One region of the Enterococcus sp. AZ109 genome, then DNA from elsewhere that is predicted to be linked to it. Evidence: a T-box and tRNA genes for the amino acid it is inferred to sense, from the RefSeq annotation. Region 1 holds a T-box; the other holds one or more tRNA genes.
The links. A T-box is a leader RNA that pairs with one kind of tRNA and senses whether it is charged. The one in region 1 lies ahead of serS (serine--tRNA ligase), so its partner is inferred to be a tRNA-Ser.
Positions count from the first base shown of each region.

Region 2: it encodes a tRNA-Ser, which carries the amino acid that the T-box ahead of serS (serine--tRNA ligase) is inferred to sense. The anticodon was not compared.

Region 1 covers NZ_JBIOSF010000001.1:1,916,863-1,921,299, forward strand. Annotated here, with positions in the region: gene IGI42_RS09095 (response regulator) at 1-649, shown strand, start outside; gene IGI42_RS09100 (sensor histidine kinase) at 639-1,823, shown strand; T-box leader at 1,859-2,068, shown strand; gene serS (serine--tRNA ligase) at 2,119-3,399, shown strand; gene guaB (IMP dehydrogenase) at 3,499-4,437, opposite strand, start outside.
Region 2 covers NZ_JBIOSF010000001.1:598,484-602,920, forward strand. Annotated here, with positions in the region: gene IGI42_RS02865 (threonine/serine exporter family protein) at 52-510, opposite strand; gene IGI42_RS02870 (threonine/serine exporter family protein) at 524-1,276, opposite strand; gene IGI42_RS02875 (TetR/AcrR family transcriptional regulator) at 1,657-2,229, shown strand; tRNA gene IGI42_RS02880 (tRNA-Ser) at 2,272-2,359, shown strand; gene IGI42_RS02885 (Nramp family divalent metal transporter) at 2,863-4,215, opposite strand; gene IGI42_RS02890 (TVP38/TMEM64 family protein) at 4,395-4,437, shown strand, end outside.

The DNA.
Region 1 (4,437 bases):
GTTACTGAGTATTTATTTACACAATGAAGGTTATGAGGTGGTAAAAGCTTATGATGGCAAAGATGCCTTAAGCAAGTTACGAACATCTACAGATATTGAGTTATTGATTTTGGATATCATGATGCCTGTTATGGATGGCATGCAAGTTGTTAAAGAACTACGTAAAGAGTCACAAATTCCGATTATCATGTTAACCGCCAAAACAACTGACATGGATAAAATCAAGGGGTTAGTCGCTGGAGCAGATGATTACGTTACTAAGCCGTTTAATCCTTTAGAAGTAATGGCGCGCGTAAAATCCTTATTACGTCGGACAAAAATGCAAGTCGCAGAGGATCAACCAGATATCCTTGAGATCCAATCATTAATTATCAACAAAGATTCCCACGAAGTGAAAACAGTTGATGGAAAAGAAATTCAACTGACCGCTTTAGAATTCGGAATCTTGTATTTGCTTGCTAGTCATCCAAATCGGGTGTTTAGTGCCGATGAAATTTTTGAACGTGTATGGAAACAAGAGAGTATCGTATCCGCTAAAACCGTGATGGTCCATGTCAGCCATTTACGAGATAAGATTGAAGAAGCAACCGATGGGGAAAAAGTGATTCAAACCGTATGGGGAGTCGGATACAAGATTGATGCAAAATAGCGTAGAAAAAAAACGCCGGATTACTCTAACATCAAAAGAAATCAGCGAATTAATTGCTGAGGGCATTGTCACAGTAATCATTTTGCTTCTACTTAATGTGGCAATCATGGTTGTACTCACACAAATGATTGAGAATTCTCCTAACTTAAGTGATGCGATTTACAACTCACGAAATATTTTTGCTCAAAATTTTAATACTGATATTTTTTTAAGTGCTCGTAATTTTCTCTTTCCTTTCTTTTTTATCGTCGATGGCTTGATCGTTTTTTGGCGCCTGATTCGTCGCTATCGACAAATGCAGCTGCGTCATATCATAAACGAGCTTCATTATATTGCTAATGGCAACTATGATTACCGGATTCCGTTTGAATTGCGGGGAGATTTGAGCAAGGTTGTTGCCAGTATCAATGGATTGGTAGACAGTACCGTAGCTGCAATTGAAGATGAACGTGAAATTGAACAATCAAAAGATGAGCTGATCACGAACGTGAGCCATGATATTCGAACACCTCTAACTTCTATTATTGGCTATCTTGGGTTAATTGAAGATGGACAGTATCAATCAAAAGAGGAAGTTCTTAAGTACACCCACATTGCCTACACTAAAGCGAAACAAATGAAATCGCTGGTTGATGATTTGTTTGAGTATACAAAAGTTCGTCAGCCTTCCGTTCCAATAGTGGCAATGTCTTTTGATATGGTACAATTGTTGGAACAATTAGCGGCTGATTTTGAATTAGAGTCACGCAAAAAGAATATCCAAATTTCAGTTGAAACCACCGAAACTAGCTTGATTATGGATGGAGATACAGAAAAGCTGGTTCGTGTTTTTAATAATCTTATTACTAATGCCCTCAAGTATGGCGGTGGCGCAACACAGATTGTTATGCAACTTGAAAAAGCTAAGACTGAAGCTATCATCACGGTTAAAAATAATGGTACTCCTATTCCACGCGAATCACTGGATCAATTGTTCGACCGCTTTTATCGAGTAGATGAGTCCCGTTCACAAGAAATTAGCGGGACTGGTTTAGGATTAGCTATTTCACAAAACATTGTCAATTTGCATGGTGGCTACATCTACGCACAGTCCAATAAACAATGGACTTCCTTTATTATTCACCTGCCGCTAAAAGCAAATCTAACAAAAGAACCTGTTATTAAAGACCATTGACTTTAAATTTCATTTTGCTTATACTGTGGGTAATCATACAAAAGCAGGAAACCGAGTACGTAAGTCTGTTCTTTTAGAGAGTTGGTGGCTGGTGAAAACCAATAAACAGCTTAGGGAAATCCAGTTTCATTATCTGCGCTTTTTGAAAAAAAAGCCGGAAGACAGCCGATATTTGTCAACTAAGAGCAGCCAATTTGGCTGAACTCGGGTGGTACCGCGAAATAACACACCGTTTCGTCCCAAGATTATAGGGATGAAATGGTGTTTTTTATTTTATCTAAGGAGGAAAAAATAAATGTTAGATGTAAAAATGATTCGTCACAACTTTGAAGAAGTGAAAGAAAAATTGGCAACACGTGGCGTAACCAGTGATATATTGGAGCGCTTTGTTGATTTAGATGAACGTCGCCGGCAGTTGCTGGTAAAAACAGAAGAACTTAAAAAATACCGCAATGATGTTTCTGGTGAAATTGCCAAATTAAAACGCGAAAAGCTAGATGCAGATGACAAGATTGCTGAAATGAAAGAAGTCGGAATTAAAGTCAAGGAATTAGACGGAGAAGTAGCGGAAATTGACGCTCAACTAACTGAAATTGCTACTACGCTTCCAAACTTACCTCATGACTCTGTTCCTGTTGGTGCCGATGAAGATGATAACGTGGAAGTCCGTCGTTGGAGCACACCGCGTCACTTTGATTTCGAACCGAAGCCACATTGGGAAGTAGCCGAAGAACTAGATATTTTGGACTTTGAACGTGGGGCAAAAGTTGCAGGTAGCCGTTTTGTCTACTATAAAGGGCTGGGGGCACGTTTAGAACGCGCCGTTTACAATTTCATGTTGGATGAGCATGTTTATGAACAAGGTTATACTGAAATGATCACACCTTACCTAGTTAACAGCGAAGCAATGTTTGGCACAGGGCAATTCCCTAAATTTAAAGAAGACGTCTTCCAAATTGAAGACCGGGATCTAACGTTGATTCCAACTGCTGAAGTCCCTTTGACGAACTATTACAGCCATGAAATTTTAGATGGCCAAGAATTGCCAATTTACTTTACAGCGTTGTCTCCTTCTTTCCGCTCTGAAGCAGGAAGCGCTGGTAGAGATACGCGAGGATTAATCCGTCTGCATCAATTCCATAAAGTAGAAATGGTGAAATTTAGTGATAAAGAAACCTCTTATGATGAACTAGAGAAAATGACAAACGATGCAGAAGTACTATTGCAGAAACTGAATTTACCTTATCGCGTTGTGGCACTTTCTACTGGGGATATGGGCTTTTCAGCTGCTAAAACTTATGATTTAGAAGTTTGGGTCCCTGCTCAAAATACGTATCGGGAAATCAGTTCTTGCTCTAACTGTGAAGACTTCCAGGCAAGACGGGCAATGATCCGTTACCGCGATGAAGATGGGAAAGTTCAGTATGCTCATACCTTGAACGGCTCTGGTTTAGCGGTTGGACGGACAGTTACCGCCATCTTGGAAAATTATCAAAATGAAGATGGGACTGTTACAATTCCAGAAGTTTTGGTACCATATATGGGGAACTTAAAAACGATCGAAAAAGAAAAGTAACGGGAAAAATTCAAGACGGGAGCGGCTGCTGTCTTTGAATTCATCCATAAAAAAAAGAGGAAAGAATTGCGGGATTCTTTCCTCTTTTTGTCGTTTCTTTTATTGTTCTACGGAATAGTTTGGTGCTTCTTTGGTAATCTGAACATCATGTGGATGTGATTCTTTTAGTCCATTGCCGCTCATTTGAACAAATTGTGCATTGTCTCTTAAATCCTTCAAGTTTGGTGCACCAACATAACCCATCCCAGATTTCAAACCGCCAATCATTTGGAAGACGATATCCGCTACACTTCCTTTATAGGCTACACGACCTTCAATTCCTTCTGGTACTAATTTATTTGCTTCATTTACACCACTTTGGAAGTAACGGTCACTCGAGCCTTTTTCCATCGCACCAAGAGAGCCCATTCCGCGATACGTTTTGAAACGACGCCCTTGATAAATTTCAAATTCTCCTGGAGATTCATCCGTCCCGGCTAACATTGATCCTAGCATTACGGCATGACCACCTGCGGCTAACGCTTTAACAATGTCTCCTGAATACTTGATTCCGCCGTCAGCGATGATTGATTTACCATATTGACGTGCCACAGAAGCTGCATCGTAAATAGCGGTTAATTGAGGTACACCCACGCCAGCAACCACACGAGTTGTACAAATGGAACCCGGACCAATCCCCACTTTTACTACATCGACGCCAGCATCGTACAATGCTTTCGCACCTTCAGCCGTAGCAATATTTCCAGCGATTAACGTTGCTTCAGGGAATGTTGACCGAATTTCTTCAATTTTCCGAAGTACTCCAGCACTATGTCCATGGGCAGTGTCAATAACAATTGCGTCTACTCCAGCTTCCAATAACGCTCCAGCCCGTTCAAACGTATCGCTAGTCACTCCAACTGCGGCTGCTACTAATAAACGTCCGTGTTCATCTTTGGCAGCATTTGGAAACTCAATTACTTTTTCAATATCTTTAATCGTAATTAGTCCGCTTAAACGGCCTTCTTCATCAACGATTGGCAATTTTTCGATTTTATG
Region 2 (4,437 bases), 1.3 Mb from region 1:
TTGGCACTTTAAAGTTTTGACTTTCTAGACCTTTCACAATCGCATAAACAATCAACGTCTCCGTTCCCTTCTAAACGTTGCAGTTGTACGTTTTAAAAACTTTTCAATTACATTCGTAAACATAAATCCTAATGCAATTGCTCCAGAGGTCACTAGCACAACTGCTATATATTGCATGGAAACATCAAAATTCTGATCCATCATTTCCCGGACGGCCATATAAGCTGGTCCACCAGGAACTAACGGTACTAGGCTTGGAACATTAAACACAATAACTGGCATTTTTTTCTTACGTGAGAAATAGATGCTCAGTAGTCCAATGACAATTGCGGCTAAAAAGTTAGAAAAACCAATATTTTGCTTAAAGTATGTCTGACAAACCCAAAAAGTCATCCAGCCCATTGCACCAGTGATACCGCAGGTGATAAAAGCTCTACGGGGAATGTTAGTGATAATGCCAAAAGTAATTGTACTAAGCATACTAAAAATAAAGTTTAAAAGAAAAGTCATTACTTGCTACCTCCTAAAAAAAATTAAAGGCTACGATAATCCCACCACCAATCGCTCCGGCAACAAATAATGCCTCAGTAGCTCTAGCAACCCCACTTATTAAGTGTCCTGCCATTATATCTCGGAAAGAATTTGTAATTGCTAAACCCGGTACAAGCGGCATAATGGAACCTATAACGATATTATTAATATCCCGTGCAAAAGAAAAATTAACCGAAAAAATTGCTAAAACACCTATGAGTAACGCAGCTAAAAAATCATTTAAAAATTTCATCTCAAGTTTTTTACCAAAAAAGGAGTGGACTGAAAAACCTAACATACCTACAACAAAAGTTGCAAGAAAATCCAGCCAACTTTCACGTAAAATTATCATCAATGTACTACTGACAACGCCCGATGCTAAAATCTTCCACATGTAAGGGAAGTCTGGTGTAACGTTATCAATCTCATCTAAATGTTTATAAAAATCCGGCAATGATAATCGACCTTCTGCAAACAACCGAGATGCCCGATTAACTGCCGCTACCTTCTCTAGATTAATTGATTGTTGTGTAATTTGAATAACCTGACTACACTCTTCAGATGGAGATCCTACGATTAATCCTGTTGCTGTCACATACGTTTGCATATCTTCTAATCCCGCATTTTTTGCTATTCGTTTCATCGTGTCTTCTACACGATAAACCTCTGATCCAGACTCCATCATAATTTTGCCTGCCTTCAAGCAAGTAATCAAAACTAGCTGAGCGTAACTTTGTTGAATCAAACCAACACCTCCTTTTGTTTCCTTTTCCTCATCTTAGAAAAAAGAAGACGAATAGGCAAGAAAAAACGATGATTTCCTGCTATAATATAAGATAAAGTAACAAATCTTTTGGTAATTCTCGATTCATCAATATAGATCTTTTGTATTTTTTTTCTTTTAAGTATAACGTGTTTTTTCAAATAAAAAACATTCGTTATCAAAACGATCGTTACTAAAACGATTCCAGATGCTATTTTATGGATCAATCAAAGATTTTTGATTTGTTTTTCAGTTTTTTGCCTTATCTTAGATAACGTAACGTATTAGGGTTGCAAAACCACACACTTTTTGATTAAAATGAATTGATAAGAAAAATAATAACACCTTGGGAGGAAATAAGTATGAGAAGAAAAGTGTATACAAAGGATCAAATTTTAAAGGCTGCCTATGAAGTTGTAGAAAATGAAGGTTTTTCCGGGTTCACTGCTCGAAACATTGCTAAAAAGATGGGAATAAGTACACAACCAATTTATTTAGAATTTAAAAATATGCAAGATTTGAAAAACACATTACTAGATGAGATTTGTAATCATTTGTACTATGATATCTTTCCTGCGAAACGAACTGGAGACACTATTATTGATTTGGGATTAAACTATGTCTATTTCGCTAAAGAACGTAGCAATTTGTACAATGCTTTGTATGTTCAAGAATATGGCGGCGGAAAAAAAATGCATGATTTTTCTTATAAATATTTCCATGAACTGATCAAAAAACATCCAAAATATAAAAATTTAGGTGATGAACAAATCAATGCCCTTCACGTTGGGACATGGATTACAGTAACTGGAATTGCTACTCTGATGTCTTCAGGAATTATTGAACCTACCGAGGATGACATTGTACACTTGATTAACCGTTCAATTGATCATATCTTAGGTACAGACGACATTGCTGTATTAGACAAGCTTTAAAAAACTTGACATTTAAATAAAAAAAGGTAACATAATCTTTGCGGAAGGTTGGCAGAGTGGTAATGCACCGGACTCGAAATCCGGCGAGCCGCAGTAATGTGGTGCACGGGTTCAAATCCCGTACCTTCCTTATATGAAGCCTTTTAGCGTGGTTTTTACCACGCTTTTTTTAAGGATTTTTTCAATTGCCTGATTCGCTTATTTTGGATGAATCTGAAAATATCGAGTTGCTTAAAAAGTATTGCTGGTCAACCAGACTAGTAAAGACCAATTTAAATATTTATTAACTGTAAATCGTCTGCTTACTTTTACAAATACAACTATATTATATAAAAAAAGCTTCACATTACCAATAATAAGTTATAAAAAACCACGAATTAATTATATTTAAAGTTATTTTCGGAGCTTAAAAAATTTACGGAAATGGTTGCATAAAAATGTCATGACACATATAATGTTTTATGAGCGTCTCAGCTCCTATTGACTAAATGGACCGACGTATTCAAGAACTTGGGGAAGTGTCTTGTATTAGTGCGTCGGTCACTCTGAAAAACACAAATCTACTTAATAAAGACTTGCTTTCTCCCCAGTTTAGAGAAAGCAAGTCTTTTTTTGAATAGGTCCATAAAAGTCTTAATTAACCACCGTTATGGTACTGTAAATTAAAAACAAATTTAGGATAGTTAATATAAGAGTGATCATCCAAGCAAGATACTTTTCCCAACGTGGGTTAACAAAGTTTCCCATTAATTTTTTATCACTAGTAAACAGCGTTAATGGAATTATAGAAATTGGTAAAGCTACACTCAGAAATACCTGTGTATATAATAATAGATTCTCCACAGCACTCTCATTTCCACCGTATAAAATGACACAAATAATTACAGGAATGATCGCTAGTAAACGAGTAACTATGCGACGCATCCACAGTGGTATTTTTAGACGAATAAATCCTTCCATAACAATTTGCCCAGAAAGAGTACCGGTAATCGTTGAATTCTGTCCTGAAGCCAGCAGAGCTACTGCAAACAAAGTACTCAATAAGGGACTTGCTATATCTCCTACGATAGTTGGATTCTTTAAAGCATCGTAAAGATCAACGAATTTTCCAAGATCGCTATTTGAACCGTAAAACAACGCACCCCCTAAAATCAGCAACAAACAATTGATGATAAAAGCCACACTGAGCTGGATATTGGAGTCCCATGTGGTAAAGCGAACTGCTTCAGCCATTTCTTTCTCATCTGTTCGGTCAAAATCTCGTGATTGCGAAATAGAAGAATGCAAATACAAGTTATGGGGCATAACCGTTGCTCCGACAATACCTAACGCCAAAATCAACATTGATCTATCTGTAGCGATTTTCACAGTCGGTACAAATCCTTCAAGAACTTCGCCCCAATTAGGATCAGCTATTGCAACTTCATAAGCAAAAACACAAAAAATCACTGTAATTAATGCTGCGACAATTGCTTCGATTTTGCGGAAACCTAACCTAGTCAATAAGAGCAACAGCAACACATCGAAAGTGGTGACTAAAACACCTATTAATAAAGGTAAACCAAATAGTAGCTGTAAGGCTATTGCCCCACCAATTACTTCGGCAATATCAGTCGCCATGATTGCCATTTCATTTACAACCCATAAAGCAAAGCCAAGACTTTTGTTAGTCTTAGCTCGCGTCATCTGAGCTAAATCTTTTCCAGTAACCATACCTAGCTTAGCTGCCATGCTCTGTAAAAGCATCGCAATTAAGCTGGAAAGTAAGATTACAGTCAATAAACTGTATTTGTATTCTGCTCCTCCAGCAATAGAAGTAATCCAATTACCTGGATCCATATAACCGACAGCAACCAGAGCGCCTGGTCCACTATACAACGTCAATTTTTTCCAGAAACTTGCATTTTTTGGTATCTTTATAGTTCCGTTTATTCCTTCCAGACTAACATCATCTGACTTAGGAACCCGCTTTTTCTCCTTTATCAAAAGAATTCCTCATTTCCATTGATTCATTCGTTCCATAATCAGCATATCCTATAACAAAAAATGTGTAAAATATTTTAAAGTTTCTATTTTTTTATAAAAATCCGACTGTAGTCCTATGCAGAGGCAACAAATCTATCATATACTTCACCTTAGATGATCAAAATCGAGGAGATGAGAAAATGAGTATTGCACAGTCACGAAAATTGCTTAATGCAATTTCGT